Regions from separate parts of the Mesorhizobium sp. M1307 genome, predicted to be linked through region 2. Evidence: riboswitches for the same ligand, from Rfam matches in the RefSeq annotation. Region 2 holds a riboswitch; the other holds the start of a gene.
The links. A riboswitch is a leader RNA that binds a small molecule or an ion and turns the genes downstream of it on or off. The one in region 2 is predicted to bind S-adenosylmethionine.
Positions count from the first base shown of each region.

Region 1 (15,796 bases), on a different contig from region 2:
TTCCGCGACGGTCGGCGCGGCGTGTCGACGGTCGGCACCGAGCTGATCGCCGGCTTCGTCGAGTGGGGTCTGAAGCGCAACGTCAACCAGGTGATCATCGAATTCGAGCCGATGTGGGTGCTTCGCGCGCTGCAGCTGCATTTCCTGGCAACCCCGCTCGGTTACCAGCGTACCTATGGCAACCAGCAGGTGGTTGCCACACTGCTCACCTTCAACGAGCACACGCTCGACGTGGTGCGTTCGCGCCGCAACCACTTTGCGCCGGTGCTGGCCAGAGGGTACCCGGACATGCTCGGACAGAGACGCGCCTCGTGAGATTGGAGAGAGGCCATGAACGTTCACTCAAAAGCAGAATTCCGCAATCACACGCTGATCGTCACGGTATCGTCGGGTGACGGCCGCCCGGTGCTGGACAGGCGGGCCTATGAAAGCCTGGCCAGAACATTCCACGAAGCCGCTGTCGACGACGACGTCCGCGTCGTGGTCCTGCGCGGCTTGGCCGGGTGCTTCTGCCTCGGTGCCGATTTCTCCGAATTTCTCGACGCCACCAAACATCGGCGACTGATCGCCGCCGTCACCGATATGTTCCGCACGCTGGCGACGTTCCCGAAACCGGTCCTTGCCTGTGTCGACGGCGACGCCGTCGGCGTCGGTTGCACCATCCTGTTCCACTGCGACATGGTGATCGCCTCGAGCAAGAGCACGTTTCGCGTGCCGTTCGTCGATTTCGGCCTGGTGCCGGACGCGGCGACCAGCATTCTGGCGCCGCAGAAGCTCGGCTATGCCGGGGCGTTCCGCTTCTTCTGCCTGGGCGACACGCTCGCCGCCGAAGATGCCAGGGCACTGGGCCTTGTCGGCGAGATCGTGACGGACGGCAGCGTCGAGGAAGCCACGTTGGCAAGAGCCAGGCAACTCGCCAAGAAGCCTGTCGCGGCGCTGCTACAGACGCGCGACCTGCTGAGGGGCGACACCGGCGCGCTCTGCGACCGCATCGACCAGGAGATCTCGCTTTTCCAGCAGGCGCTGCAGGACGACACCACGCTGAAGCGACTGCAGCGGATTGCCCGGCTGGCGGCATGAGAGCCGCGTATCGATGAGGTGAGCTTATTTTTCGAGGAAAGTCGGCCCTTCGCCGATGATCTTCTTGTCCTCCTTGCCGATGACGTCGAGGTCGCGGCCGTCATAGGGAAGCGAAAGGAGAATGCGCTGCATGACGGCCAGCCGCGCGCGCCGTTTGTCGTTCGCCCGCACAATGATCCAGGGCGCGAACTCCTTGTGCGTGCGCTCGACCATCAGGTCGCGCGCTTTGGTGTATTCGTCCCATTTGGTGATGCCGGCGATGTCGATTGGCGAAAACTTCCAGCTCTTCAGCGGGCTCCAGCGGCGGTCGTGGAATCGCTCGAGCTGCGTTTCCCGGCCGATGTTCAGCCAGAATTTGAAGAAATGTATGCCCTCGTTGCGGATCATCCGCTCGAAATGCGGAACCTCGTCCAGAAATTGCTTGTGCTGCTCGGGCGTGCAGAATCCCATCACCGGTTCAACGCCGGCGCGGTTATACCAGGAGCGGTCGAAGGTGACGAATTCGCCCGACGTCGGGAAGTGGTCGACATAGCGCTGGAAGTACCATTGTCCAAGCTCGGTGGGCGTTGGCTTGGTCAGCGCCACGTTGCGCGCCGTGCGAGGGTTCAGATACTGGCGCAAAACGAAGATAGTGCCGCCCTTGCCGGCAGCGTCGCGTCCCTCGAACAGCGACATTACCCGCTTGCCCGTCGACTGCAGCCACGCCTGCGCCTTGACCAGCTCGATCTGCAGCTTCTCTAGCCTCTCGTCATACTCCTCGCTCTTCATCTTCTTGTCGTAAGGGTAACCGCCGGCGGTGAGCTTGCGGTCCTCGACCCAGTCGGGAAGCGCGGGGGCCTCGATGTCGAACGCTCTCTCCTTGCCGTCGATCATGATCTTCAGCGGCTCCGATGAGGGTGCGGCGGGGCTTTCCTTAGCGTTTTTCATCGAGGCGAACCTTTCCAGCTTCCGGACTCGTGCTATTGGGAGCCTTACTGCATCGGCCCAAAAATCGGAATCGATTTTCGGAAAGAACGATGCAGCAGATAAAGTGGTAGAGCGTCCTTTGTGCGTCCAATTGGACGCACTGCGCTCTAGCGCCGGTCCAGCAAGAAGTTCTTGAAGTGGCCGCAGACGGAGCGCAAATGGCCGACATCGGCACGGAGCGGAGAGGCAGAGCGCAAGCCGTCGCCATGCGGCTGTGGAACAGCCGCTGGCTGCTGGCGGCCGGCCTCGTTGCGGTTCTGATGGTCTATGGTTTTGCCGGCATGTCTGGCTATGTGGTGCTGCTGGCTGGCGCCGTGCTGGTTGCCGCTGCGATGCTGCCGGCCGGCATCGCCCGCCAATCGACCGAAAATGCCGCGGCCATCGAGTCGAGCGTGCAACAACTTTCCGGCGAATATCTCGCGGCGGCGGTTGCCGATCCGCTGATCATTTTCGATCGCTCCGCCGCCATCGTCCACGCCAACGCTGCTGCCTTTGCCGCCTTCGGCGGGATTGCGCCCGGCATGTCGCTGTCGCTGAAATTCCGCGCGCCGGAAATGCAGGCCTTGCTGGATAGTATCTTGGCGGGCAACGTCGCTTCGGACAGCGTCGACTACATAGAAAAGCTGCCGGTCGAACGAGCCTATCGGGTGAGCGCGTCTTCAGTCGGCCATGCCACGGATCTCTACGTGCTGGTGTTCAAGGACCAGAGTGAGGCGCGCCGGATCGACAGAATGCGTGCCGACTTCATTGCCAATGCCAGCCACGAGCTGCGCACGCCTCTCGCCTCGATCGCCGGCTTCATCGAGACGCTGCGCGGGCCGGCCCGCAACGACCCCGCGGCGCGCGAGCAGTTCCTGCAGATCATGCAGAACCAGACCAGCCGCATGGCGCGCCTCATCGACGATCTTCTGTCGCTGTCGCGCCTGGAGATGAAGCCCTATCTCAAGCCGGGAACCGAGGTCGACCTGCGCCAGGCCATCGACAGCGTCATCGATTCGCTTGGGCCGCTCGCAAAGGAAAACGGCGTCGTCATCGAGCGTGATTTCGCGGAAGGGCCGCTCGACGTGCCCGGCGATCGGGACGAGCTTTTCCAGGTCTTCGAAAACCTGCTGGAAAACGCCTGCAAATATGGTCAGTCGGGCGGACGCGTCGTGGTGTCGATCATACGCAGCGACAGCGATCCCGAACCGGGCATCGACGTCACCATCAGGGATTTCGGCCCCGGCATCCCCGAAGAGCACATCCCGCGCATCACCGAGCGCTTCTACCGCGTCGACGTCGAGAACAGCCGAACCCAGAAGGGCACCGGCCTTGGCCTGTCCATCGTCAAGCATATCCTGACCCGCCACAACGCCAGACTCTCCATCAGGTCGGAGGTCGGCAAGGGTGCGGCGTTCACGGTCCATTTGCCGGCTCGCTAACGTAGTACTATCTCTAGCACATAATGGGCCGTTTCTTTTTTCTGTCATCCGGCTAGCGTATCAGCGGGGATTCGAGGGAACGACTCAACCACGAGATCCCGGGAAGGCATTTCGTCATGCAGTCCGTGCATATCGTCAGCGCCTATGACGAGGAGCTGAAATATCTGTCGAAGCGCATCGCGGCGATGGGCGGGCATGCCGAGCGCATGGTCGAGCAGGCGGTCGCGGCGCTGGTCAATGCGGATCCGGGGCTTGCCCAGAAAGTCATTCGGGACGACCTGGTTCTGGATGAGGGACAGCGCGAGATCGACGACAAGGCGATCATCATCATCGCCAAACGCCAGCCGATGGCGACGGATCTGCGCGAGATCGTCGGCGCGATCCGCATCTCGGCTGACCTCGAACGGGTAGGCGACCTCGGCAAGAACGTCGCCAAGCGGGTGGTTGCCGTCGCAGACGGGCGCCAGCCGAACAGCCTGTTCCGCGGCCTCGAGGCTTTGGCCAATCTGGCACTGACCCAGCTCAAGGAAGTACTCGACGTCTATGCGTCGCGGTCGGTGGAGAAAATCGGTTTCGTGCGCGACCGCGACGACCAGATCGACGCCATGTACACCTCTCTGTTTCGCGAATTGCTGACCTACATGATGGAAGACCCACGCAACATCACGCCCTGCACACATCTCCTGTTTTGCGCCAAGAACATCGAGCGCATCGGCGACCACGCTACCAACATCGCCGAGACGATCTACTATATCGTCACCGGCGATCAGATGCCGGCCGATCGTCCGAAGGGCGACAAGACGGACAAGATTGTTCTTCCCGCAACCCAACCAGCGAAGTGAGTTCTCTCAGCACTGATGCGAATTTCGGATTCGCCACCTGACAGAAAATTGCGCTAAGCTTTCGACGCGCCGACTTCTCAGTTCCGCGATGAAGGCCCCGCCTTCAGGAGGCTGCGATGGAATACGTCCGCGAGTTTGCTCCTGCGCCGCCGATGTCGGGTATAATCGCTTGCGGCGTCTATACGGCTGGGCGGCGCATCGCCGACATTCCGATCGAGGAAGCCGGCGAATGGGCCGGGAAGCCGGGCCACGTGGTCTGGATCGGACTGCTGGAGCCCGACCGCAATTTGTTGCTGCGCGTCCAGGCGCAATTCCATCTGCATGAGCTGGCGATCGAGGACGCCGAGCATCCGCACCAGCGACCGAAGATCGAGCAATATGGTGATGCCCTGTTCATCGTTGCCCGCACGGCGCAGCTGATCGACAGCCGCGTCACCTTCGGCGAGACGCATCTGTTCGTCGGCGCGGGCTACATTGTCAGCGTCAGGCATGGCCCGTCGACCTCCTACGCCGCCGTTCGCCAGCATTGGGAAAGCTGCCCACATTCCCTTGCCAAGGGCGAGGATTTCGTCCTCTACGCCATTCTCGACTTCATCGTCGACAACTATATGCCGGTGCTTGAGCAGATCGAAAACGAGGTCGAGGCGATCGAGGACAAGGTTCTGCTGAAACCGATGACCGGCTCCGATATCGAACGGCTTTACATGCTGCGCCGCGATCTCTTGCGCCTGCGTAATGCGGCCCTGCCGCTGGTGGAGGTCTGCCGGCGGCTCACCAGCGCCGATCTGCCGCAAATCCACACAGCCATGCACCCGCTGTTTCGCGACGTCACCGACCACATCCGCACTGTCCAGGAAAAGATCGACAGCCTGCGTGAGGTTCTCGCCTTCGCCTTCGAGGCGAGCCTTCTGGTCGGTCAAAGCCAGGAGACGGCGATCTCCAAGAAGCTTGCCTCATGGGCCGCAATCTTGGCCGTGCCGACGGCATTCGCCGGCATTTACGGCATGAATTTCAGCGACATGCCGGAACTGAGGATGGAATATGGCTACCCGGCCGTCCTGGCGGCAATTGCCCTGATCTGCACGTTTCTTTACTGGCGGTTTCGCAAGAACGGGTGGCTTTGAAGCGAGGGCAGTAGGGCAGTAGGGCAGTAGGGCAGTAGGGCAGTAGGGCAGTAGGGCAGTAGGGCAGTAGGGCAGTAGGCTATCGCTTCGGGAGCGTGCTTCTCTACAATTCACCTACTGCCGTAGCCTTGCTCCCCTATTCCCCTAACTATCTGCTCCGCCGCCGCTCCGATGCCGGCTGGAACGCCACGCGGGCGTGGTACTTGCAGTAGGGGCCGGTTTCGGCGGCGTCGTTGCCGCAGAAATGGAAGTCTTCCGAAAGCGGATCGCCGTTCGGCCATTTGCAAGTGCGCTCGTTTAGTTCGACAAGTTGCAGATGCCGCGAGATCGGCACGACGACGTTCTCGACCGGGCGGATATAGTGGCGCGCCACCGGTTCGGCATCGAACTGCGCCTTGAGCGCGGTCGCACCGATCGACATCGAGGTGGTGGCATGGCGCGTGGCGCTTGCTGCCCGGGACACCGATTTCTGGATCGTCGATCCCTGCACCGTCTTCTTCTGGCGTGCCGGTGAGGCGGTCGTGCGTCCGCGACCGGACAGTTTCAGCCGGTGCACTTTGCCGATGACCGCATTGCGGCTGACCCCGCCAAGCTGTGCGGCGATCTGGCTGGCGCTGAGGCCCTCCGACCACAATTTTCTGAGAAGTTCGACTCGCTCGTCAGTCCAGTTCATGAGACCGCGCTCCTGCTGAAACGTGCGGCAATCGGAATCCATTCCCGACCCGGCTTCTGCCGGGCAGACACCACATATATCGGGTGATTAGGTCCGCCGCACGAAATCTAGTTATTTCTCTACTACAATTACCTTATGCGCTGACTCGGTGACAAGAGTCCCAAGGCCAACACGAATCGGTTTTTTCGGTTTTCCCCAACTTGCCCGGTCGCTTATGAGCCGGCGTTATGCTGGGGGACTTGCCGCGCGACCTTGCGCGACCTTTTCGTTGACTTCACGGCCGAAAAACACGATAAGCCACAAGGGCCGCCGCTTTGGCGGCTTTTTGATTTTTCCGGTTCCGGAGACGCATATAATGAGCGGTTCGGCGCTTTTCGAGACCTTTGTTCGCGCACCCCTGGCTTTCGACCACGGTGAAGGCACTTGGCTGGTCACCGACAAGGGCGAGCGATATCTCGATTTCGCCGGCGGCATCGCCGTGAATTCGTTGGGCTACAGCCATCCGCATCTGGTCGCGGCCCTCACCGAGCAGGCCGCCAAGCTCTGGCACGTCTCCAATCTGTACGAGATTCCGGGACAGAGCCGGCTCGGCGAGCGGCTGGCCGACGCAAGCTTCGCCGACAAGGTGTTCTTCACCAATTCCGGCGCAGAGGCGCTCGAATGCGCCATCAAGACGGCGCGGCGCTACCACTTCGTCAAGGGCCATCCCGAGCGTTACCGCACAATCACCTTCGAAGGCGCCTTCCACGGCCGCACCCTGGCGACCATCGCCGCCGGCGGCCAGTACAAGTATCTGGAAGGTTTCGGCCCCAAGGTCGACGGCTTCGACCAGGTCGGTTTCGACGATATGGATGCCGCCGAGAAGGCGATCACGCCTGAAACCGCGGCGATCCTGATCGAGCCGGTGCAAGGCGAGGGCGGCATCAGGCAAGTGCCGACGCAATCGCTGAAGCGGCTCAGGCAGCTCTGCGATCAGCACGGACTGCTCCTGATTTTCGACGAGGTCCAATGCGGCGTCGGCCGCACCGGAAAGCTGTTCGCGCATGAGTGGGCGGGTGTCACACCCGACCTCATGGCGGTGGCCAAAGGCATCGGCGGCGGCTTCCCGATGGGTGCCTGCCTCGCCACCGACGAGGCAGCGGTCGGCATGACCGCCGGCGTGCACGGCACCACCTTCGGCGGCAATCCGCTGGCAATGGCGGTCGGCAACGCCGTGCTCGACGTGGTGCTGGAAGACGGCTTTCTCGAAGACGTCCGGCGCAAGGCACTGCTGTTGAAGCAGGGGCTCGCTGGCGTCGCCGACGAATTTCCGGATGTTATCGAAAGCATCAGGGGTAACGGCCTGATGCTCGGGCTTAAATGCGCGATGCCCAACACCAAGGTCACGGTGGCACTGCGTGACCAGCATCTCTTGACGGTTCCGGCAGGCGACAACGTTATCCGCCTGCTACCGCCTCTCACCGTCACCGACGCCGAGATCCACGAAGCGCTCGAGCGCATTCGTGCCGGCGCCAAGAGCCTGGCGGATGCCATCGTCGCTGCCGCTGCGAAGTAATCCTGGAATTTCTGATGTCCCTTCGCCATTTCACCGATCTTTCCGCCGTTTCCGAAGGCGATCTGCGCTTCATGCTCGACGACGCAGCGGTGCGAAAGGCAAGGCTCAAGGCCGGCGAACACAGCAAGCCGCTCGAAGGCAAGGTGCTGGCGATGATCTTCGACAAGCCGTCGACGCGCACGCGCGTGTCGTTCGACGTCGGTATGCGGCAGTTGGGTGGCGAGACGATCATGCTGACCGGCACCGAGATGCAGCTTGGCCGTTCGGAGACCATTGCCGACACGGCCAAGGTGCTGTCGCGCTATGTCGATGCCATCATGATCCGCACCACCTCGCATGACCGGCTGCTGGAACTGACGGAAAACGCTACGGTCCCCGTCATCAACGGGCTGACCGACGAGACCCATCCCTGCCAGCTGATGGCCGACATCATGACCTTCGAAGAGCACCGCGGTCCGGTGGCCGGTAAAACGATCGCCTGGACCGGCGACGGCAACAACGTGCTGCATTCGCTGCTGGAGGCATCCGCGCGGTTCCATTTCAAGCTGAACGTCGCCGTGCCCGAGGGCAGCGAACCGGCCCAGAAGCATGTCGACTGGTCGAAAGCCAATGGCGGCAAGCTGAAATTCACCCGTTCGCCCGAGGAGGCCGTTCAGGAGGCCGACTGCGTCGTCACCGACTGCTGGGTGTCGATGGGCCAGGAGCACCGTGCCCGCGGCCACAATGTCTTCCTGCCCTATCAGGTCAATGCGGCACTGATGGCGAAAGCCAAGCCGGACGCGCTGTTCATGCACTGTCTACCGGCGCATCGCGGTGAGGAGGTTACCGACGAGGTCATCGACGGACCGCATTCGGTGGTGTTCGATGAGGCCGAGAACCGGCTCCATGCCCAGAAGGCGGTCTTGGCCTGGTGCCTGGGCGCTTGATACGAGCCGCGGTGATCCGGGCCGGCCTGATCTGCGCCGCCTTGATCTGGGCCGCCTTGATCCGGGAGTTGGTGGTGCCTATCTCAGGCGCATCACGCAAATCGAGCGCGTCTCGTCGCATGCGCCCCGGAGGGCGGTATCGCCGCGCCCCGGAGCTTTGTCATGTTGGAAACTCATCAATTGGCTGAACATAAACCCAAGCTCGGCGAATTCGGCTACGCCGGCGACGACCATGTCGTGCCGTTCGAGGTCGGCCCGCTCGACGTGCGCGGTCGCACCGTCCAGCTCGGGCCGATGCTCGATGCTATTCTCAGCCGCCACGACTATCCCGAGCCGGTCGCCCGGCTCCTGGCTGAAGCCTGTGTGTTGACGGTATTGCTCGGAACTTCGCTGAAGTTCGAGGGCAAGTTCATTCTGCAGACCCGCACCGACGGGCCGGTCGACATGCTGGTCGCGGATTTCTCCACGCCGCACGCGCTGCGCGCTTATGCCCGCTTCGATGCCGACCGGCTGCAGGCTTTGACTTCTGCCGGCGAGACGTCACCGCAGACGCTGCTCGGCAGCGGCGTCCTGGCGCTGACCATCGACCAGGGCGCTCACACACAACGCTACCAGGGCATCGTCCAGCTCGACGGCGTCACACTGGAAGATGCCGCACGCACTTATTTCCGCCAGTCGGAGCAGATTCCGACCGACCTCCGGCTTTCGGTTGCCAAGCTTCTGACGCCCGGCGTCGGCGGTGCCCGCGAGCAATGGCGGGCCGGTGGCCTGCTGGCACAATTCCTGCCGCAGTCGGCGGAGCGCATGCGTGTACCCGACCTTCCCGGTGGCGACGGCGATCCGCGTGAGGAAATCCACGATCCGACCGACAATTCCTGGCAGGAGCTGCTGGCGCTGGTTGGTACTATTGAACCGACCGAGCTGATCGATCCGACGATCGGCGCCGAACGGCTGCTTTACCGGCTTTTCCACGAGCATGGCGTCCGCGTGTTCGGCGGGGTGCCGGTCGCCGACCAGTGCTCATGCTCGAGGGAGAAGATCCACGGCATCCTCGAAGGCTTTTCCGCCGAGGAGATCAGGGACAGCACCGAGGATGGCAGCATTCACGTCGCCTGCGAATTCTGCTCGAAGCAATATGACTTCGACCCGGCGGAGTTTGCAGCGGCCGGATGACGGCCGTCAATTGACGGTGCGCCGCATTCCCGGCAAGTCGAGCGAGAAGGCGGGGATGGCGACGTCGAACGTCTCGCCCCGCTTGTTGCGCATGGTGTAGTGCCCGACCATGATGCCGGACGGCGTCGAGAGCGGGCATCCAGACGTATACTGATAGCTGTCGCCGGGGTTGAGTCCGGGTTGCTCGCCGACGACCCCGGGGCCGCGCACTTCCTCGACCTTGCCGGTGCCGTCGGTAATGTGCCAGTAGCGCGACAGAAGCTGCACGAACTCATCCGACTGATTGTCGATGGTCACCTGATATCCCCAGACATAGCGGTTTTGCGACGGGTCGGAGTGATCCTCCAGATAGAACGGCCTGACCTGCACTTCGATGTTGCGGGTGACGGCGCTGTACATAAACTGCTCCAAAGCAATGTAGATGGAACTTTCGACGCTCAGCGCAGTTTGATCAACGATGCGCGTCATCTCCTTGCCCGACTCGAGCGCAGGTGCCGAAAAACAATGTCATTTGAGTGACACATGACAATGATGGTGTGCAGGCTTGTGCCGGGCGACTCAGCGTTCTGTCGAATTGTTGAAAACGGCCATCATGCGGCCGGCACTTCTGGAGTGACCAGATCTCGATGGAACCGACATTCGCAGCCGCCCTCCTTTCCATAGCCCTCCTTCTTTCAAATCTCGCGAGCATCCTGTTAGCTTCGCTGAAGCTGAAGCGACCAGCCAGGATCGCACCGCCCGCGGCCAACGCGCCGCCGGTATCGATCGTCATCCCGGCGCGCGGCGTCGAGCCGTTTGCCGAAGAGACGCTGGAGCGCGCCTTCTCACTCGACTGGCCGCGTTACGAACTCATCTTCTGCGTTGCCCATGCCGACGACCCGGTGGTCAAGCCGATCACCGCCGCAATGGCGCGCTTTCCAGCTATTCGCGCCCGTCTTCTAGTCGGTGACGACCGCATCAGCGGCAATCCAAAACTCAACAATTGCGTGAAGGGTTGGGAAGCGGCGCATTATAGCTGGGTCATCCTTGCCGATTCCAACGTGCTTATGCCGAGCGACTACGTCCAGCACCTGATGGCGGCGTGGCGGCACGACACCGGCCTCGTCTGCTCGACGCCGATCGGCTCGCGACCGGACGGCTTCTGGGGGGAGGTCGAATGCGCCTTTCTCAACACGCTGCAGGCACGCTGGCAGTACGCCGGAGAGGCGCTCGGCCTCGGCTTCGCGCAGGGCAAGAGCATGTTGTGGAATAAGCCGATGCTCGACGCCAATGGCGGCATCTGCGCGCTTGCTGCCGAGATCGCCGAAGACGCCGCCGCGACCAAGCTGGTCAACGGGCTCGGACTGCGGGTCAATCTTGTCGCCTCGCCCTTCGAACAGCCGCTCGGCCGGCGCACGTTTGGCGAGATCTGGTCGCGGCAGGCGCGCTGGGCGCGGCTGCGCCGCGTCACCTTCGCGCTGTTCTTCGCCCCCGAGATCCTGATCGGCGCAGCGCCGCCGCTGGTGCTTGCTCTGATCGCGGCGGCTGACGCCGGCGTCAGCCTGCCGGCAACCGCCATCGCCGTGCTGGTCGCGGCCTACCTGCCGGAATGCGCCTTGGCCTCGGCCAAGGGATGGCACCTGTCGCTGCGCACCATCCTGGCGATGATGGCGCGAGACCTGATGCTTCCCGCCATTTGGGCGCGCGGATGGCTGAGCGGCGCCGTCGACTGGCGCGGCAATGTGATGACTATCCAGACCAAGGCCGTCGCGGAGCTGGAAGAGACCCCGTCCGGCGCCTGATCGGCGCGTCCCCGCTCGCCTCTGTTCGGCCAGCCCTTATCCGGCAACTCTCAGTGCCTGCTCGATGTCTTCGAGCAGGTCGTCGGCGTCCTCAAGGCCGACTGACAGCCTGAGCGTTCCCGGTCCGATGCCGAGCTCGGCGCGGGCTTCATCGGTCAAGTTCTTGTGTGTAGTCGTCGCCGGATGGGTGATCAGACTCTTGGCGTCGCCGAGATTGTTGGAAATCAGCACGACGTCGAGTGCGTTCTGGAAGGCAAAGGCCGCCTGCTTGCCGCCCTTCACATCGAGGCAAATCAGCGTCGAGCCGCCCGACATCTGCTTCTTGACCACGGCCGCTTGCGGGTGGTCGGCGCGGCCGGGATAGATGACGCGGGCGATTTGCGGGCGCTCGGCCAGGAAATCCGCGATGCGGCCGGCACTTTCCGTCTGCTGGCGTACGCGCAGCGGCAGCGTCTCCAGGCCTTTCAGCAGCGTCCAGGCATTGAAGGGCGAGAGGCTCGGGCCGGTGTGACGGAAATAGTCATGCAGGTTCTCGTCGATCCATTTCTTGTCCGACAGAACGATGCCGCCAAGACAGCGCCCCTGGCCGTCAATATGCTTCGTGGCCGAATAGACGACGATATGGGCGCCGAGCTGCAGGGGTTTCTGCTGCAAGGGCGTGGCGAAGACATTGTCGACGATCAACCTGGCGCCGTTCGAATTGGCAAGTGCCGCGACGGCGGCAATGTCGACTACCTCCAGCGTTGGATTGGTAGGGCTTTCCAGGAAAAACAGTTTGGTGTTGGGCTTGACCGCCTTTTGCCAATTGGCGATGTCGGTGCCGTCGACCAGCGTTGCCTCAATGCCGTATTTCGGCGCCAGCGTCTCGACCACCCAGCGGCAGGAGCCGAACAGCGCGCGCGCCGCCACGATATGGTCGCCCGCCTTGGCGCTGCACAGCAGTGCTGCCGTCACCGCCGCCATGCCGGATGCCGTGGCGCGCGCGTCCTCGGCTCCTTCCAGCGCGCACATGCGTTTTTCAAACATGTCGACCGTCGGATTGGCATAGCGCGAATAGATGAAGCCCGGCTCCTCGCCCTTGAAGCGGGCCTCCGCCGCTTGCGCTGTCTCGTAGACATAGCCTTGGGTGAGATACATCGCCTCGGAGGTCTCGCCGAAGCCGGAACGCAGCGTCCCGGCATGCACGAGTGCGGTCTGAGGCTTCCAGTCGCGCTTCTTGGTCATCATTCCATCCAAACACCAAAATTGGTCCAAACAACAAAAAACCGGTCGCGAAAGTCGCAACCGGTCCTTATGGCCTTGCGGCCCGACGGTCCTTTAGCGACTTGTTTAACGTGGCTGCAAGCCGACCGGCCAAATCACCACGGGATAACGAGCTTTAGACCCGCGCCACGCTTGCGTCAATTGCCGGCATGATTAAGAGGGTTGTACCAAGCAGGTGCCAAAGGCGTCTACGGTCGGACCTGCGACAGAACAAGACCTCGCCCGGCGTTCGAACGGAGCCAGACCCTTGCGGCAGACAGGCATTCTTCCCGATCAGGATATTTCCACGCTGTTCCAGACGGGCGCGCTGAAATCGCCGCGCACGCTCGATGCCGATCAGATCCAGCCGGCCAGCCTTGACCTCAGGCTCGGCGACAAGGCCTGGCGGGTGCGCGCTTCCTTCTTGCCCGGCCCGGACCACAGGGTTGTCGACAAGCTCGACCGGCTGAAGCTGCACGAGATCAACCTCGCCGAAGGTGCCGTGCTGGAAACCGGCTGCGTCTACATCGTGCCGCTGCTCGAAAGCCTGGCGCTGCCCGCCCATATTTCCGCCTCCGCCAACCCGAAAAGCTCGACCGGACGGCTCGATATCTTCACCCGGGTAATGACCGACCGTGGCCACGAGTTCGACAAGATCGCCGCCGGCTATGAAGGCCCGCTCTATCTGGAGGTCAGCCCGCGCACTTTCCCGATCGTCGTGCGCACCGGCTCGCGGCTGTCGCAGATCAGGTTCCGCACCGGCAATGCGCTCTTGTCGGAAAGCGAGCTGCACGACCTGCACCGCGCCGAGATGCTGGTCGCCACCGAACCACCTAACATCTCAGGCGGCGGCATCGCGCTGTCGATCGACCTCGACGGCGACAAGGATGGGCTTGTCGGCTATCGCGGCAAGCACCACACCGGCCTGGTCGACGTCGACAAGCGCGCCGCGCAGGATGTCGTCGATTTCTGGGAGCCGCTCTACAAGAGCGGTGCCGGCGAGCTGGTGCTCGATCCGGACGAATTCTATATTCTGGTGTCGCGCGAGGCGGTGCATGTGCCGCCACTCTACGCCGCCGAAATGACGCCTTTCGACCCGCTGGTCGGCGAGTTCCGCGTCCATTATGCCGGTTTCTTCGACCCGGGTTTCGGCCATTCGGCGTCGGGCGGCACCGGCAGCCGGGCGGTGCTCGAGGTGCGTAGCCACGAAGTGCCGTTCATCCTCGACCACGGCCAGATCGTCGGACGGTTGGTCTACGAGCACATGCTGAAACGGCCGCGGGCGCTCTACGGCACAGATCTAGGCTCGAACTATCAGGCGCAGGGCCTGAAACTGTCCAAGCATTTCCGCGCCGCCCGCTGAGCTTGTTCGCAATTCCGTCAGCCGCGAAACAAATATTCTTTCGCGGCGCCAAGGCAGCCATGAAACTGACCGACAAAGAGCAGTTCTCGCACTGCCAATCGCTTCTTCCCCCAAAATCCTCTGGTTTGCTTCTCGTCGTCAAGTGAGGCGCTTGAGCTGGACTGCAAGGGGAACAACTGCTTGTCGATACATCCCAGCACATGGGCTCTGGCGGAGTCGATACCGCAGGCTCTGCCATTGTCGTTCAGTCTGTCAGCGCCGAGTGCGGACGTCATGCGATCCGCGTTGCGCATCAGAAAGCTCACTTGCGATTTCGAATAACCGGTGGCCAGAAGCCGGTTAGTCATCGACATCCGGGCTTCGCGATAGGATTTTGCGCTGCATTGTCCGGCGCTGTAAGCCGCCGGGGAGAAATAGGCGAGGAACAGGACTAAATTTACGACACAGTGCCAATCCGCAGGCCGTTCATTTTTCGCTCCTGAATTCTGTCACCAGTTTACAACGCCTTCACCGCCACCTTCACCGGCTGCTCGATTTCAAGCGGGTTGCGCAGCGGCAGGCCGAAATCCTGCGCCTCGATTTCGAATACGTCACCGGCCTCGGTCCTGATGCCGTCGGCGAAGGACAGCGTCGCCGTGCCGAACATGTGCACATGCACGTCGCCCGGCTGGCGGAAGGCCGAGTATTTGAAGTGGTGATGCTCGAGATTGCCAATGGTGTGCGACATGTTCGCCTCGCCCGACAGGAACGGCTTTTCCCAAAGCAGCTTGCCGTCTCGAAGGATGCGTGAAGCGCCGCGGATATCGGACGGCAGGTCGCCGATCAGGATCTCCGGCCCGAACGCGGCGTTGCGCAGCTTGGAATGGGCGAGGAAGAGATAGTTCACACGCTCGGTGACGTGGTCGGAAAACTCGTTCGACAGGGTGAAGCCGACACGGAACGGGGCGCCGTCGTCGCCGATCACATAGATCCCGGCGATTTCCGGCTCCTCGCCGGCATCCTGGGCGAAGGCCGGCGACATAAGCGCCGCACCGGGCGCCACCGCCATGGTGCCGTTGCCCTTGTAGAACCATTCCGGCTGCACGCCGATCTGGCCCTTCGCCGGCTTGCCGCCCTCGAGCCCCATGCGGAACATCTTCATGGAATCGGTCAGCTGTTCCTCGCCGTCCGTGCTGAGCTTCTTGTGCATGGAATCGCGGGTCGCGGCGGAGCCGAGATGCGTCAGCCCGGTGCCGGTGAGATGGAGATGCGCCGGATCGGGATGGTTGATCGGCGACAGCAGCCGGCCCTTCTTGTAGGCTGCGTCGAGATCGACGGTTTCGCCGAAGCCTTTGCGCTCGATCAGGGCGACAAGCCCGCTGCCGGTACGCGCGGCTTCCATCGCCAGCGAATAGACGCTGCGGGCGCCGTTGATGACGCGGGTCTTGCCGCCGTTGCGGGCAACGACGCGGATCGTCTCGGCGTCGTCGAGGATTTGTGAGATCAGCATGGTAACCCTCTCTGAATTGTGGGCTGGCCTGCCCTTTCTCGGCAAACCCTGCCCTGCGCGGCCCGGACCCTGTCCGCGCCTCGGTTGAAATTCTTCGTCCGGATTGCGCTCGCGGATCAGGTCCCTCGGGGGACTTCTTTGCGCCGCCCGGCAGCGCCGCG
Region 1 covers NZ_JAMYLR010000008.1:160,950-176,745, forward strand. Annotated here, with positions in the region: gene NKH16_RS12835 (acyl-homoserine-lactone synthase) at 1-315, shown strand, start outside; gene NKH16_RS12840 (enoyl-CoA hydratase-related protein) at 331-1,080, shown strand; gene ppk2 (polyphosphate kinase 2) at 1,105-2,007, opposite strand; gene NKH16_RS12850 (sensor histidine kinase) at 2,205-3,467, shown strand; gene phoU (phosphate signaling complex protein PhoU) at 3,584-4,309, shown strand; gene NKH16_RS12860 (magnesium and cobalt transport protein CorA) at 4,426-5,433, shown strand; gene NKH16_RS12865 (GcrA family cell cycle regulator) at 5,582-6,106, opposite strand; gene NKH16_RS12870 (aspartate aminotransferase family protein) at 6,462-7,661, shown strand; gene argF (ornithine carbamoyltransferase) at 7,676-8,587, shown strand; gene NKH16_RS12880 (Hsp33 family molecular chaperone) at 8,750-9,760, shown strand; gene apaG (Co2+/Mg2+ efflux facilitator ApaG/CorD) at 9,767-10,159, opposite strand; gene NKH16_RS12890 (glycosyltransferase) at 10,387-11,541, shown strand; gene NKH16_RS12895 (O-succinylhomoserine sulfhydrylase) at 11,578-12,768, opposite strand; SAM riboswitch at 12,839-12,916, opposite strand; gene NKH16_RS12900 (2'-deoxycytidine 5'-triphosphate deaminase) at 13,052-14,146, shown strand; gene NKH16_RS12905 (hypothetical protein) at 14,164-14,499, opposite strand; gene araD1 (AraD1 family protein) at 14,643-15,635, opposite strand.
Region 1: it holds a riboswitch for S-adenosylmethionine, as region 2 does, so the genes downstream of both, NKH16_RS12895 (O-succinylhomoserine sulfhydrylase) here and metX (homoserine O-acetyltransferase MetX) in region 2, are expected to answer to the same signal.

Region 2 (15,796 bases):
GCTGCCCTTCCAGAAATGATCGCCTTGTAGGCGAAGCCGACCGAAACGGTCTTCAACCTGTTTCTAGGCATGTCGAGCCGGCTGGCAAGGCCAAATCTTTCGCAGGACGCCCGCGAACGGTCGGGTGTCCGCAGCGCGTAGCGGATCGTTTATCTGGTGACCTGTTGATTTTCTGGCGCCGCTCTAACGAACCAGCGCATGGCCGCCCGAAATCCAGAAGGCGGCAAAGGCGGCACCGACGCCGACAATCCAGAAGATCGGCCCACCATGCACCCACAACGGCCGTTCGACGGCGGTTTCGGGCTTGCGCAACATGTCCATGCCTTCGATCGAAGGCATGGACATCATGCGCGCAGGCGGCGGCGCAAAGTCTGGACGTGTAAAATGGCGGGGCAGCACCTCATAATCGGCATCGATAACCTCGGCGGTCAGGTCGCGCATGATGCGTTCCGGCTCGGCGGCCGGATCGGTCATGATTTCGCCGGAAACCGGGCGCGCGGTTCGATCCTCAGCCATCATGGCCCAACACTACCGCACCTGTTCGCTTTTCGTTTCTTTTGGGTAAACGGAAATGGTTAACGCTTCCCCACCGGAACCCCTGTGACTCGCTCGAAAAGCCCCCAAATTAACCGTCGGTTAACCATGCCGGCCGATGGTCTTTCCACAGAAAGGGCTGGCATCTTGCCGCCGAGAATTTCAGGTCGTCGAAAGTGATCCGCTTCGAAAATGTCGGCCTCCGCTATGGCATGGGTCCGGAGATTCTCCGCGACATCTCCTTGCACATTCCGGAGCGCTCCTTTCAGTTCCTGAGCGGACCTTCAGGCGCCGGCAAGACGACGTTGCTGCGGCTTTTGTTCATGTCGCTGAAGCCGACGCGCGGCCTGATCACCATTTTCGGCAAGGACCGCTCGCGCATCTCGCGTACCGAATTGCCGCATCTGAGACGTCGCATCGGCGTGGTGTTCCAGGATTTTCGCCTGCTCGACCATATGACTACCTACGAGAACGTGGCCTTGCCGCTGCGCGTGCGCGGCCGCGAGGAGGCGACCTATCGCACTGACGTCACCGAGCTGCTGAAATGGGTCGGCCTCGGCGAGCGCATGCATGTGCTGCCGCCGGTGCTGTCTGGCGGCGAGAAGCAGCGCGCCGCCATCGCCCGGGCGTTGATCGAGCAGCCCGAGATCCTCCTCGCCGACGAGCCGACCGGCAATGTCGACCCGCCGCTGGCACGACGCTTGCTGCGGTTGTTCATCGAGCTCAACCGGCTGGGCACCGCCGTGGTGATCGCCACACACGACCTCGGCCTGATGGAACAGGTCGACGCACGGCGAATGATCCTGGCCGGCGGAAGGCTGGACATCTATGACTGAGCTCTCCGTCGAACATTTCGAGGGTCAGGACGCCGCGGCGGCAAAGCCCCGCGTCCAGCGCAAAATGGCGCCGATCGTGCCGGCGCAGAACATCGCCGGCCGGGCGCTGGTGCTGGTCATCGCCATCATGACGTTTCTGTCCTGCCTGACGTTTGGCGCCGTCACGCTGGTGCGTGACACCGCCTCCGTCTGGGAGAACCAGATCTCGCGCGAAGCGACAATCCAGATCAAGCCGGTCGACGGCCTCGACATGGAGGCCGCACTTGCGCTGGCCTCGCAGATCGCCGGCGAATTCCCTGGCGTGAAAAGCGCCCGGATCGTCGACCACGAAGCGACGGCCCGGCTGCTCGAGCCTTGGCTGGGCTCGGGCCTGAACATCGATGAGCTGCCGGTGCCGCGCTTGATCATCATCACCATCGACGAGAATAGTCCGCCCGATTTCGCCGCACTGCGCGCGGCGATCACGCCGAAGCTGCCGAGTGCCTCGCTCGACGATCATCGCACCTGGGTCGACCGGCTGGTTGCCATGGCCCGCACCACGGTAACGATCGGTGTCGCAGTGCTGGCGCTGATGCTGTCGGCGACGGTGCTGACCGTTGTGTTCGCAACGCGCGGCGCCATGGCCGGCAATGGCCACATCATCGAGGTGCTGCATTTTGTCGGCGCCGAGGCGCGCTTCATCGCGCGCGAATTCCGCCGGCATTTTCTGGTCACCGGCATGAAGGGCGCCGCGGCAGGCGGCGCCGCGGCGATCCTGGTCTTCATCGTCTTCTCCTGGTGGTCGTCACGCAACATGGCAACGCCGCAGGCCGACCAGGCGACCGCCCTGTTCGGCAATTTCGCCATCGGCTCGGCGGGTTATCTCGGGGTCGCTGTCATGGTGCTGGTGATCGGCGCGCTGACGGCGGCAACCTCCCATTTCACCGTGGTTACCTATCTCAGCGACATCGACATTCGCCAGCCGGACGCCGGCTAAAGGAAAGATCGATCACGGATGGAAACGCATCGTCACGAAAATTGCATTTTTTTCCTACCAAAGGCCGTATTTCGGGATTAACCATTTCATGATGGACGTTCGGGACTCGACCGATACCGCTGGATGCATGCCAGTGCTGGTTGCGCGCCCGCCTGTATTCGCCGAGCCTGATGAATTTGCCAAGCCGGATCAGTTCGCCAAACATGGGCGGCTGCTGGCAGCCCGCTCCTTGCGCATCTCGGCTCTCCTTCTGCTCGCCTTTATGGCGCTGTTTGTCGCCGGCTTCGGCTGGTTCGCCAATACCGTCAGCCGCCTGACTACGCCCGCCAATCCGGCAAGGGCCGACGCTATCATCGTGCTGACCGGCGGCCAGTCGCGCCTCGACGCTGCGATGGGCCTGCTTGCGTTAGGCAAGGGCGAGCGGCTGCTGATCAGCGGCGTCCATCCCTCCGCCAGCCGCCGCCAGCTTCAGGCCGCGACCGGCGGCGACAAGAGGCTGTTTTCCTGCTGCGTCGACATCGACCGCGCCGCGCTCGACACGATCGGCAATGCCGAGGAAAGTGCCAAATGGGTCGAGGACCATGCCTACGGCACGGTCATTCTCGTCACCAATAATTATCATATGCCGCGTAGCTTGCTGGAAATGGGCCGGCTGCTGCACGGCGCCAGGCTCGAGCCCTATCCGGTGGTCAACACCAACCTCGAGAATGGCGGCTGGCTGACCAAGCCGGAAGCGCTGCGCGTGCTGTTCACCGAATACAACAAATACCTGCTGGCGCTGGCGCGCGGCATCATGCCGGTGAAGCAATCGCCCAACGGCGTCACGCTGGCCGACGCCGCGGGCGGAAACTGAACGGCACCGGCACTTTTATTCCCTAGCTCTTATTCCCTGGCTGCTGCATCTGATCGCAAGCGTGCGATCTCCTGTTCGAGCCGTTCGATGCGCTTGTCGCGTTCGCCCAGCGCCGCCGCCACGCCGGCAGCTTCGAAACGCTGCGGGATGTGCTGCGAGCAATTTGAATCCCAAGCCGAAACCGTAAACAGGATAACCTGCTCGGGTCGCGCCTTATAGTCTTGCGGCATCAGCTTTGCCGTCAGCTCGGCATCGCCCTCGACGACGCGCGCCCTGCCCCAGATCTTGATGCGCTGCCGGTGCGCATAATCGATCAGGAATAGGAAAGCCTGTGGGTTGTCGCTGAGGTTGCCCTGGGTGATGAACTGCCTGTTGCCGGAAAAATCGGCAAAGCCGATCGTCCGTTCGTCGAGCACCTTGAGGAAACCGGCAGGCCCGCCGCGATGCTGGATGTAAGGCTGCCCGTCCGCATTGGCGGTCGACAGAAAGACGCTGGTCTGCGCCTCGATGAAGGCGGCGAGATCGGGCGTGATTACCGCCTGCCAGCCGCCACGCTCCTCGACACGGGCATAGGCCTGGCGCGAGCCCTTGCGCGCCTGAATCGCCTTCACCGTCGGGGTGAAAGCAACATCGCTGGTGTGAGCGTTCATGGAAGCCTCCTCAAGCGCCGAGCTGCGCTGCATTGCTAGTAAGGAAATAGGTCCTTCCATCTTCGAGATGCAGATGCCATATCTGCAATCTATCCTTCCGTTTTTCGGGAGGGCAAATTTTCGGGAGAGCTATGGATCGCCTCCAGTCCATGTCGCTTTTCGTTGCCGCGGCGGAGACAGGCAGCCTCTCGGCTGCCGGGCGCCGCTTCGGCATTCCGCTGACGACGGTCAGCCGCAAGGTTTCGGACCTGGAGCGGCATCTGAAGACACGGCTGTTGAACCGCACGGCGCGGCAGCTGTCGCTGACCGATGCGGGCCATGCCTATCTCGCCGCGTGTCGTCGCATTCTCGACGAGGTCGGCGAGGCCGAGCGAATAGCCGCCGGCGAATACAGCGCCCCGACCGGCGAACTGATCGTCACTGCGCCGATCGTCTTCGGCCGCCTGCATGTGCTGCCGGTCATCACCAGCTTCCTCTCCGTCTATCCTGAGGTAGGTGTGCGGCTGACACTCGCCGACCGGATAACCCAGTTGGTCGAAGAGCACATCGACCTCGCCGTCCGCATCGGCGAGCTTGCCGATTCGAGCCTGATCGCCACCCGCCTGGGTTCGATCCGCCGCGTCGTTTGCGCGAGCCCGGCCTATCTCGCCGAGCACGGCACGCCGAAAACGCCGCAGGAGCTTGCAGCACACAGTGCAATCGCCTTTGAAGGGCTCACCGCCGCAGCCTGGAGCTTCGCCACCGGCAAGACCGAAGTCAGCGTGCCGGTCCGCTCCAGGTTACGGGTCAACACGGCTGAGGCAGCGATCGATGCGGCGATTGCCGGCGTCGGCGTGACGAGGCTGCTTTCCTACCAGATCGCCGCCGCAGTCCGGTCGGGTAGGCTGCGCCCGGTGCTTCAAGAGTTTGAGCCAGACCCATGGCCGGTGAGCCTCGTCCATGCCGGCCAGGGGCTACTGCCGGTGAAGCTGCGCGCATTCCTCGACTTCGCCGCCCCGCGCCTGAGACAGCGCCTGCTGCAGGCGGCGTGGCAAACGTGACGAAGACGGCCCATCGCAAGGCCGGGCCGATCGCCCGCCTCGCAGCGTTTCCTTTTTGCCGGCGCTTGGTGTAACCAACGCACACCTCCTCACCGGGCACTTGCTGTATGCTGTATTTCCGCTCGCTGGCGTTCAATCTCGCCTTCTACCTCAATTTGATCGTCCAGATGATCCTCTGGACCCCGTATTATTTCCTGTCGCCACGCCATCGCGCCTGGTTCGTGCCGAAATTCTGGTCGCGCACCAGCATGTGGCTCTACGACAAGATCGCCGGCACCAGAAGTGAGATCACCGGCCAGGAAAACCTGCCTGACGGCTCCTTCATCCTGGCGCCGAAGCACCAGTCCTTCTGGGACACGATCGCTTTCCTGCCTTATCTCGACGATCCCGTTTACATATTGAAACGGGAGCTGACCTGGATCCCGTTCTTCGGCTGGTACATTTTGAAGATGCGGATGATTCCTGTCGACCGCGGCAGCCGCTCGAAGGCATTGAAGACGGTGATCGCCGCGACCAAACAGGAATTGGCGCGCAATCCGCGCCAGCTGATCATCTATCCCGAGGGCACCCGCCGCGCGCCGGGCGACGAACCGGTCTACAAATACGGCATCGTCGAACTCTACGCGCAACTTGGCATTCCGGTGGTGCCGGTCGCTCACGTCGCCGGCCTCTATTGGCCGCGCCGCAAATTCCTGCGCTATCCCGGCACGATCAAGGCGCGCTTCCTGCCACCGATCCCGCCCGGCCTCGGCAAGGACGAATTCATGCAACGGCTGATCGGCGAGACGGAGGCCGCCTGCGACCAGCTCCTCGTCGAAGCGGCGCAGACACCGAACCCGCCGCCGATGCCGCCGACGGCGGTGAAACGGCTTGGTGAGCTGGACGCGAAACCTGAATTGAAAGACTGAGACACCCACCGCGGATGCCAGAAAGGCTCATGGCAAGGCAGCCAGGGCGGCTGTTGCAACCAGCGTCACGGCAAACACCAGATTGATGATCCGCGACGCCAGCGGTTTGCGCAGCAAACGTGCAAAAGCCGCGCCGGCGAGAAGCCACAAGAGATGAATGGCAACAATCATCAAGGCGAGGACCGCCAGCTTGGCTGAAATAGCAAGACCGCCGGCGCCGGAAGACGCGCCGGCAAACACGGCGGCAATCGCCACATAGGCTTTCGGATTGGCAACGGCCAGAAGGAACCCGCCCAGGAAAGTGGGAAGCGCCGCCCCACCAATGCGTGCCGCCAGTGGCGGCGGCGTCGCAATCTTGAACGCCAGATAGAGGATGTAGGCTGCTGACGCGACCGCCAACAGCGCTGCGAGCTTCGGCAGCGCGGTGAGAACGGCCATGATGCCCGTCGCCACGACCAAAAGCACGAGGACCGTCCCGACAACGATTCCCGAGGCATAACGGAGCGAATCGCGCAGGCCGAACGCGGCGCCGATCGCGGTGACACTTATCGTCGCCGGCCCTGGGCTGCCCATAACGATGGCCGATGCCAGCACAAGCGCCAGCAATCGCTCCCATAGCTGCTGATCGAGAAGACCCTGTCCGGCCATGCGGCGTCCCTGCATCCTGTGACGAGGCAGGGACGGTAGGGTAAGGCAGCGGCGCCGGTCTTGAACGATCGTGCGCGGCTATGCGCTGGCCTTGTCGAGCTCGACGATATCGTCCGGACTGAGCTGCAACGATGCGGCACGCACCAGGCTGTCGAGCTGGTCGAGCGTCGTCGCGCTGGCGATCGGAGCGGTGACGCCGGGCCGCGCCATGACCCAGGCAAGCGCCACTTCCGCCGGCTTGGCCGAATGTCTGGCCGACACCGCGTCGAGCGCTGAGAGAATGCGCATGCCGCGCGCGTTGAGATACCCTTTCACACCACTGCCGCGCGGGCTTTTGCCGAGATCGGCTTCGCTCCGGTACTTGCCGCTCAGAAACCCCTTGGCGAGGCTGAAATAGGTGATGACGCCGATGTCCTCGGCCGCGCACAGATCGCGCAGCGGACCATCGAAGGACGAGCGGTCGTAGAGATTGTATTCCGGCTGCAGCACCTCGTAGCGCGGCAGACCGCGCAGGCTTGCTACGTCAAGTGCGGCCCGCAACTGGGCGGCGTCGAGGTTGGAAGCGCCGGCATAACGGATTTTGCCCTTGTCGAGCAGTTTCTGGTAGGCGCCGAACGTTTCCTCATAAGGGGTCGCCGGGTCGGGCCAGTGCGACAGATAGAGATCGACGCTATCGACCTGCAGCCGCTTCAGCGAGGCGTCGATGGCCTTTTCGATGTAGGCGGCGGACAGATCCCTCTTGCCCTGCCCCATATCCGAACCGACCTTGGTGACAACGACAACCTTGTCGCGGTTGCCGCGGCTTTTCATCCATTTGCCGATAATGGTTTCGGATTCGCCGCCCTCGTGGCCGGGAATCCAGCGCGAATAGGAATCGGCCGTGTCGATGGCGTTGAGGCCAGCGTCGACAAAGCGGTCGAGTAGGTCGAACGAGGTTTTCTCATCGGCGGTCCAGCCGAACACATTGCCGCCCAGAACCAATGGCGCGATGGATAGGTCGGTGCGACCGAGACGACGTTTCTGCAAGGCTGATCTCCATGGTGATTCATGCTGGGGCGGGTGGGAGCCGCCGACCGGGCTAACCTATGTCGCACCGTGGCAACGTCAAACGCATAGCCTCTTTTCCAGCCCGCCGCCGCTTCACAAAACCGCGACCCGCCGCGCCGTGTCGGGCTTCAAGACGCTGTCCCGAATTTCCAAACCAGTACCCTCTGAGGAAACAATCTGGCAAGTTTAGCACATAGATTGTCAAATCTGCCAATTCAGACCTTTGCCGGCCGGCCATAGGTTCCGCGGCGCCGACGCAAATCTCGGCCAAGCCGGGACTGTTTGCCCCGGATCGTTTGTTGTGGAGATCGGAATGAAAGCAATTGTATTTGACGCCATCGGCTCGCCGCGCGACGTGCTCTATATGGACGACCTGCCGATGCCGCGGATCGGCGACGGCGAGGTGCTGGTCAGGATGGTCTCGGCCTCGATCAATCCGGGCGACTTCCTGTTTATCCAGAACCTCTATCCCGAACCGAAGAGGCCGCATTTTCCCCGGCAGATCGCGGGAAACCATGGCGCCGGCATCGTCGAAGCCGTTGGCGCGGACGTTTTGCTGGAACCGGGCACGCTTGTCGCATTCAGCTATTATGGCAGTTGGGCCGAGTACGCGGCCATTCCCGCCGAATGGCTGATCCCGTTGCTTGCCGGCTATCCGGTCGAACGCGCCGGGCAGATGGTGAACCCCATTACCGCGTGGGATCTGCTGGTGGATTCCCGTGTGCGGCCTGGCCAGTGGCTGGCTGTCACGGCCGGCTATTCGTCAATTTCGACAATGGTGATGCAGTTCGCCCAACGACGCGGTATCAACGTCATCGCGCTGGTGCGGCGCTCGCACCAAAGCTTCGATCTGAAGACGCTTGGCGCCGCCGCCATTCTTGACCTTTCTGACTTGAAGGCAAGTATCCGGGAAGCGGTGATGGATATCACCGGTGGCGCCGGATTGAACGGGATTATCGACAATGTCGGCGGACCTGTCAGCGGCGAATTGATCCGCACCCTGGCGCTCGGCGGGCAGATGGTGATCAATGGCGGCATGAGTGCCGAGCGCTTCGAACTGCACAATTTCGATGTGTTGCTGAGCGGCGTCGAGATCAGGGCGAATATCTATCGCTATTTCTTTTCGCCGCCGGTCGAAGCCGACCGGCCTGTGCTACGCGAGATCATCGACATCTTCGGCCAGCCCGGCTTCCACGTTCCTGTCGGCGGTCTCCACCCGCTGACCGAGTTCAAGCTGGCCGTGGCAAACAGCCTGGATCGCGCCGATCTTGGCAAACAGATTTTCGGGATGTAGCCCGCATCACGACACCGAAATCATCATCGTCAACGGTAAAAGAAGCTACGTCGCGACCCGTCTTGTCACTTCTTCCAGCCAGTGGTCGCTTATACCCAGTGCTTCGAGGTGCTCCAGCGTGCTGAGCACGTAATCCTCATTCCTCCCCGACTGGCCGACGGCGCCGCGGACGACAGCCGCCGCCTCGGCAGCGTCGAGCGCACCGGCATATTGCTCATGGCTGCGGTCGACAACGTAGGCCACGGCTTCCACCGTCTCGCCCCCATTGGTGCCGCGCCTGTCCGTCTCCTCGTTATCGAGGCGGATGCGGAGCACACGTTCGAGATAGACGTTGGTGACCAGCTCGCGTTCGCGCAGATAGGTGATGACCTCGTTGCGCAGCTCGCCTGGAACCCGGAACGCCAGCCCAATGCAGGAGCCGCCGCGGTCGAGGCCGAGCACCAGGCCCGGCCGTTCGCGCGTGCCGCGATGCACGAAAGAATAGACGCAGAGCGAACGGCGGTAGCCATGCAGGCGGGCGCGCCGCGTCTCGACATGCGCGAATCCCGGCCGCCAGATCAGTGAGCCGTAGCCAAAAACCCAAAAATCGCCCATATCGCCAAGCCTGATTGTGACGACCACCTCACCGGTGGTGTTTCAGTCCGTCTACCTGTTGTTGCCGCAAGCGACAGCCCGCCCCTGCCACCCGCGTTAACGAAAGCCGCAGCATGACGTCAAGTGACGAGCGCCCGCCGCCCAGCCAACGTCGCCGCCTGTTGTGGCTTGCCGCTTTCATTCTCGTGCTGTTCGGCATCTACAGCGCGGGCTGGTTCTACCTGGCGGACCTGGTCGAGAGCGCGACCGACAAGGCGGTCGCCGATCTCGACGACAAAGGCATCAGGGCCGACTGCGCCAATCTCGCGGTCAGCGGCTATCCCTTCAGCTTCACCCTTTCCTGCGACAGCCTGGCTTACGAGGACGACAGCCGCAACGTCGCGGCATCGACAGGCAAGATCAACGCCGCCACGCAGATCACCCGGCTTTTGTCGCCTGCCGCCGAGATCAGGGGGCCGCTCAGGACCTCAGTTCCCGGCATGACCCCGCTCTGGATCGACTGGGATGATCTGCGGGCCGACATGAAGCTGTCCTGGCCGCTGCCGAGGCGCCTCTCGCTGCAGGCAGAAGGCCTGTCCGGCCAGACCGATCCGGCAGACGACACCGATCCCGTCTCGCTGTTCAGCGCCGGAACTGCCATCGGGCAATTGCGCCCAAACGGCCCGGACATCGACTATGCCGGCAATTTCACCGATCTCGAAATCGACGCGGCGGCCATCGACGGGCGCGTCTTGCCGCCGCTCGACGGCAGCGGCGACGTGACGCTGAAGAACGGCGTGACGCTGATCAAGGCAAATCCGAAGAGCCTGCGCGGCCAGGCGGCCGAAATCCACAAGCTCGATCTGTCGTCCGGAACTGCGCGCATCACCGTTTCCGGACCGCTGTCGGTCGATGACGACGGTCTCATAAATGCCGACCTGACGATCAGGCTCAATGATCCAAAGGCCGTGGCGGCAATCCTCGCCACCGCCATCCCCGAGCAGAAGAAACAGATCCAAACCGGCTTTGCCGGACTGGCGCTGCTCGGCAACCAGCCGTCGATGCCGCTGAAGATCGTCAGGGGCAAGGCCTCGCTCGGCTTCATCCCGCTCGGCAAGATCAAGCCGCTCGACTAAAGTATCCGCGTTGGTCAAGGGACAGATGGTGTCCAGGTCCGATTGTCCCTGAGTAGTGCGTTTGCGAGGATGATGAGCTTTCGCATGATGGCTGTGATGGCGAGTTTTGAGGCTTTGCCGTCGGCCGTGAGCTGGTGGTATTTTGCCTTTAGATCGGGATTGAAGCGTTTCTGTGAAACGATGAACCGCTCTAAGCCGGGCCGGTCTGCGATCGGCTTACCGCGGCCTATCCCTTCGGCGGATGTTCGATCGCCTGGCGGCCGAAATCCGGTACGTCGATGTCCTGGCCGGCCTCGATAATCGAGCGGCGGACGGCGCGGGTGCGGGTGAACAGGTCGAACAGTTTTTCGCCGTCGCCCCAGCGGATCGCCCGCTGCAGCGAGGACAGATCCTCGGAAAACCGCGCCAGCATTTCGAGAATGGCGTCCTTGTTGTGCAGGCAGACGTCGCGCCACATGGTCGGGTCGGACGCCGCGAGACGGGTGAAGTCGCGAAAGCCGGAAGCCGAGTATTTGATGACCTCGGACTTGGTCACCGACTCCAGATCGTCGGCGGTACCGACGATGTTGTAAGCGATGATATGCGGCAGGTGCGAAACGATGGCCAGCGTCATGTCGTGATGCTGCGGGTCCATCGTATCGATGTTGGAGCCGCAGCGGCGCCAGAATTCCGAGAGCTTTTCCAGTGCTGCGGGATCGGTGCCGGGCAGCGGCGTGAAAATGCACCAGCGGTTCTCGAACAGTTCGGCAAAACCGGCGTCCGGTCCCGATTTTTCGGTGCCGGCCAAAGGATGGGCAGGGATGAAGTGCACGCCATCAGGCACGTGCGGCTGCATCTGCGCGATCACCGACGCCTTGGTCGAGCCGACATCGGTGAGGATGGCGCCCTTCTTCAGCGCCGGCGCGATCTCTGCGGCGACCGTGCCTGAAGAGCCGACCGGCACCGAAACGATAACCAGATCAGCATCGCGAACCGCCTCTTTCGCATCCGTCGTATAGGTGTCGCCAAGGCCGAGTTGGCTCGCGCGTGCCAGCGTCGCGTCGCTGCGCGTCGAAATCGCGACTTGGCCGGCGAGTCCCTCGCGGCGGATGACGCGGGCCAGCGACGAGCCGATCAGGCCGATGCCGACCAGCGCGATCTTTTCGAACATCGGTGAGGTCATGGTGTTCTAGCTTTTCAGGAATGTCGCGAGTGCTGCGACAACGCCGCGATTGGCCTCTTCGGTGCCGATGCTCATGCGCAGCGCGTTCGGAAAACCGTAGCCGGAAACGCGCCGCAATATGTAGCCGCGCGCACTGAGGTAGTCGTCGGCGGCCGCCGCCGAATGCTTTTTGTCCTCGGGAAAGTGGATGAGGATGAAATTGCCGACGCTCGGCGTCACCCGCAGCCCGAGCCCGCTTAGTTGCTCGCTCAGCCAGGCTAGCCAGGTCTCGTTGTGCGCGACGCTGCGTTCGATATGGGCGCGGTCGTGGATCGCCGCGATGCCGGCCTCGATCGCCGTCGCATTGACGTTGAAAGGCCCGCGCACGCGGTTGATCGCGTCGATGACGTGCATTGGCGCATACATCCAGCCGATCCGCGCCCCGCCCAGGCCTAATTTGGAGAAAGTGCGGGTCATGACCACGTTTTCCGCGCTGCCCACCAACTCGACGCCGGCTTCATAGTCGTTGCGCCGGACATATTCGGCGTAAGCTGCATCCAGCACCAGAAGCACGTTTCGCGGCAGGCCGGCATGCAGGCGGCGCACCTCCTGGAACGGCACGTAGGTGCCGGTTGGATTATTTGGATTGGCAAGGAAGATGATCCGGGTAGCCGGCGTCACCGCGGCGAGGATCGCATCGATGTCGGCGCGTTCATCGGTCTCCTTGACCGTTACCGGGACGGCACCGGCCGACTGTATGTAGATCTTGTAGACCATGAAGCCGTGTTCGGTGATGATGGCTTCGTCGGCGGGTGCGAGATAGGTCTGCGCCAGCAGGCCCAGAATCTCGTCGGAGCCGTTCGAGCAGACGATGTTCGCCGGGTTGAGCCCGTGCACCTCGGCGATCGCTTCCCTCAGGCGCCTGGCGCTGCCGTCGGGATAGACCGCGAGCTTGTCGGCGACCGCGCGCGCGGCCTCTATCGCCTTTGGCGAAGGACCGAGCGGGTTCTCGTTCGCCGACAATTTATGGACCTTGGCGGCACCTTCAGGCGCCGCGCTCTTGCCGGGCACATAGGCTTCGATGTCCATGATGCCGGCGCGGGGCCTTGGACGTGTCTGATCCGGGGTCTGGCTCATTTCATGAAATCCGTCGAGAGTGCCTCCATCGGGAGGCCGCAGCGGAAATACAAGCCGTGGCCCGGAATGTCGAGGGGCGGCAATTCGGGATCAAGAACTTGCCGTTGACGAACCCACGCGCGAGTCATAGAAGAGCATCGACAGTTCCGTGGTGATTTGGCCGGTCGGCTTGCAGCCACGTTAAACAACTTGCTAAAGGGCCGTTTGCATCTTGTAACCGGCTTTGCGAAGGCATGGCCGGTTTTTTGTTGCCCTGACTGGCTGTTGCCCGGACCGGCGGACAACGGAAGGCCGGGCAAGGAGATGTAATGGTCGTTTTGCGCGCTCGAAAAACCAACAACGAGGCCGACCAGCCGTCGAGCCCGGTGTTGCGTTTCGGCGCCGACAAGCCGCTCAAGCTCGACGCCGGCACGCTGCTGTCGCCGTTCCAGATCGCCTACCAGACCTATGGCACGCTCAACGACGCGCGTTCCAACGCCATCCTCGTCTGCCATGCGCTGACCGGCGACCAGCATGTCGCCAACACCAATCCGGTGACCGGCAAGCCGGGCTGGTGGGAGGTGCTGATCGGCCCCGGCAAGATCATCGACACCGACCGTTTCTTCGTCATCTCGTCAAACGTCATCGGCGGCTGCCTCGGCTCCACCGGCCCCGCCTCGACAAGTCCCGCCACAGCCAAGCCTTACGGGCTCGACCTGCCGATCCTCACCATCCGCGACATGGTGCGGGCGCAGTTGATGCTGGTCGAGCATTTCGGCATCGAACAGCTGTTCAGCGTGCTGGGCGGCTCGATGGGCGGCATGCAGGTGCTGCAATGGGCCTCCAGCTATCCCGAGCGCGTCTTCTCGGCGCTGCCGATCGCCACCGGCGCCCGTCATTCCTCGCAGAACATCGCTTTCCACGAGGTCGGCAGGCAGGCAGTGATGGCCGACCCGGACTGGCACGGTGGCAAATATTTCGAGCATGGCAAGCGGCCGGAAAAAGGGCTGGCGGTGGCGCGCATGGCCGCCCACATCACCTATCTGTCGGAAGCAGCGCTGCACCGCAAGTTCGGCCGCAACCTGCAGGACCGCGAAGCGCTGACCTTCGGTTTCGATGCCGACTTCCAGATCGAGAGCTATCTGCGCCATCAGGGCATGACCTTCGTCGATCGCTTCGATGCCAACTCCTATCTCTACATGACGCGGGCGATGGATTATTTCGATCTCGCCGCCGACCATGGCGGCCGGCTGGCCGATGCCTTCGCCGGCACCAAGACGCGCTTCTGCCTGGTTTCGTTCACTAGCGATTGGCTGTTCCCGACCGAGGAGAGCCGCTCGGTCGTGCACGCGCTGAACGCGGCCGGCGCCTCGGTATCGTTCGTCGAGATCGAGACCGACCGCGGCCACGACGCCTTCCTGCTCGACGAACCGGAACTGTTCGCCGCCATCAAGGGCTTCATCGCCTCGGCCGCTCGGGCGAGAGGGCTCGGCGCATGACCCCGAAAAGTTGCGGACCGTTCGGATCAGGACCATGCGCCAGGCATCAGCGCATGACCCCGAAAAGTTGCAGACTTTTCGGATCAGGATCATGCGCCAGGCAAGAGCCGAAGGCATGAGCGTCAACCGCGCCCAGCGCGTCGACCTCGAAGTCGTCGCCGATCTCATCCCGCCGCAGTCGCGGGTGCTGGACGTCGGTTCCGGCGACGGCCTGCTGCTCGAATTGCTGCAGGAGACCAAGAAGGTCGATGGCCGCGGGCTGGAACTGTCGCAGCGCGGCGTCAACGAATGCGTGGCGCGCGGCCTGTCGGTTATTCAAGGCGATGCCGACAAGGATCTCCAATTCTATCCCGACAAGGGTTTCGACTTCGTCGTTCTGTCGCAGACCTTGCAGGCGACCCGCAATCCGAAGCTGGTGCTCGACGAACTGCTCCGGATCGGCAACCGCGCCATCGTCTCATTCCCGAATTTCGGCCACTGGCGGGTGCGCCTTTCGCTGCTCTTCAACGGCCGCATGCCGGTGACCAAGGACCTGCCCTATTCCTGGTACGACACGCCCAACATCCATTTCTGCACCATTCGCGACTTCGTCAATCTGTGCGACGAGCTTGGCGCGACGGTGGAAAAGGCAACCGCGCTCGACGCCAACGGCCAGCGGATCGGCTTCTCGATGCCGTGGTGGTTCTGGAACTTTTTCGGCCAGCAAGCGGTATTTCTGCTGAAACGATAAGAGCCAATCGTGGCAGATCGTCCCCCTATTCAAGCACGTCCGTGGCCTTGTGCGGGTGCTGGACGCCATCAACGAAGACCACGTCGGACCGGGAATTGCCGGTACGCAGCGGCAATATCTCCTGATAGGCGGGCGAGTCGTACCATGCGCGCGCCTGCTGCCTGTCGGGAAATTCGATGATTATGAGATAGCCGGGCCAGGTGTTTTCAACGATTTCCACCTCGCCTCCGTGCACCACGAAGCGGCCGCCAAACGGTTCCAGCGTGGCATCGATCTTGTGCAGGTACTCGACGATCTGCGGTCCCGGCGTGACCTGGCGCATATGGGCGACGGCGTAGGCGGTCATGGCGTATCTCCTTGTGGTCGAAGGCCGGACAACCGGCTTGATGGGAGCAGTTTGCCGAGACGTAATGCGCTGGTCGATTACCCCAGAGGTAATGACACTGAATACAAAAACGAAGCGCGGCTGCCGTCACCTGAAAGATATTTCCGCCTGGCACCGATGATTTCCACCCACCTGCGCTGTCCTTATCGATGAGCGCGCCTGGATGGTCCGGCGGCCGGAAACGAGAGGTGATCCATGGGATCGTTGCAAAATCAGAATGTCGTCGTCGTCGGAGGCAGCCGTGGTGTCGGCCGCTCGATCGCGGAGGCCGCTCTCAAGGAGAAAGCGACGGTGCTGGCCGTTGCCCGCGGAAAACAGGCCCTGGCGCAATTTGCCTGGGAGGTCTCGGGCGTGAAGACGCTCGCGGTCGATGCTACGGTGGACTCCGCCCCGGATAAGGTCTTCGCCGCGCTTGAGCCGGACGTGCTGG
Region 2 covers NZ_JAMYLR010000005.1:216,155-231,950, forward strand. Annotated here, with positions in the region: gene NKH16_RS09445 (hypothetical protein) at 184-474, opposite strand; gene ftsE (cell division ATP-binding protein FtsE) at 711-1,370, shown strand; gene NKH16_RS09455 (cell division protein FtsX) at 1,363-2,346, shown strand; gene NKH16_RS09460 (YdcF family protein) at 2,609-3,199, shown strand; gene NKH16_RS09465 (pyridoxamine 5'-phosphate oxidase family protein) at 3,229-3,849, opposite strand; gene NKH16_RS09470 (LysR family transcriptional regulator) at 3,981-4,889, shown strand; gene NKH16_RS09475 (lysophospholipid acyltransferase family protein) at 4,997-5,797, shown strand; gene NKH16_RS09480 (LysE family translocator) at 5,825-6,445, opposite strand; gene NKH16_RS09485 (aldo/keto reductase) at 6,524-7,471, opposite strand; gene NKH16_RS09490 (quinone oxidoreductase family protein) at 7,806-8,786, shown strand; gene NKH16_RS09495 (gamma-glutamylcyclotransferase) at 8,832-9,380, opposite strand; gene NKH16_RS09500 (DUF2125 domain-containing protein) at 9,494-10,495, shown strand; partial or broken gene NKH16_RS09505 (IS110 family transposase) at 10,510-10,662, opposite strand; gene NKH16_RS09510 (prephenate/arogenate dehydrogenase family protein) at 10,722-11,657, opposite strand; gene hisC (histidinol-phosphate transaminase) at 11,664-12,773, opposite strand; SAM riboswitch at 12,912-12,989, shown strand; gene metX (homoserine O-acetyltransferase MetX) at 13,082-14,251, shown strand; gene metW (methionine biosynthesis protein MetW) at 14,367-14,981, shown strand; gene NKH16_RS09530 (DUF1330 domain-containing protein) at 15,007-15,327, opposite strand; gene NKH16_RS09535 (SDR family NAD(P)-dependent oxidoreductase) at 15,562-15,796, shown strand, end outside.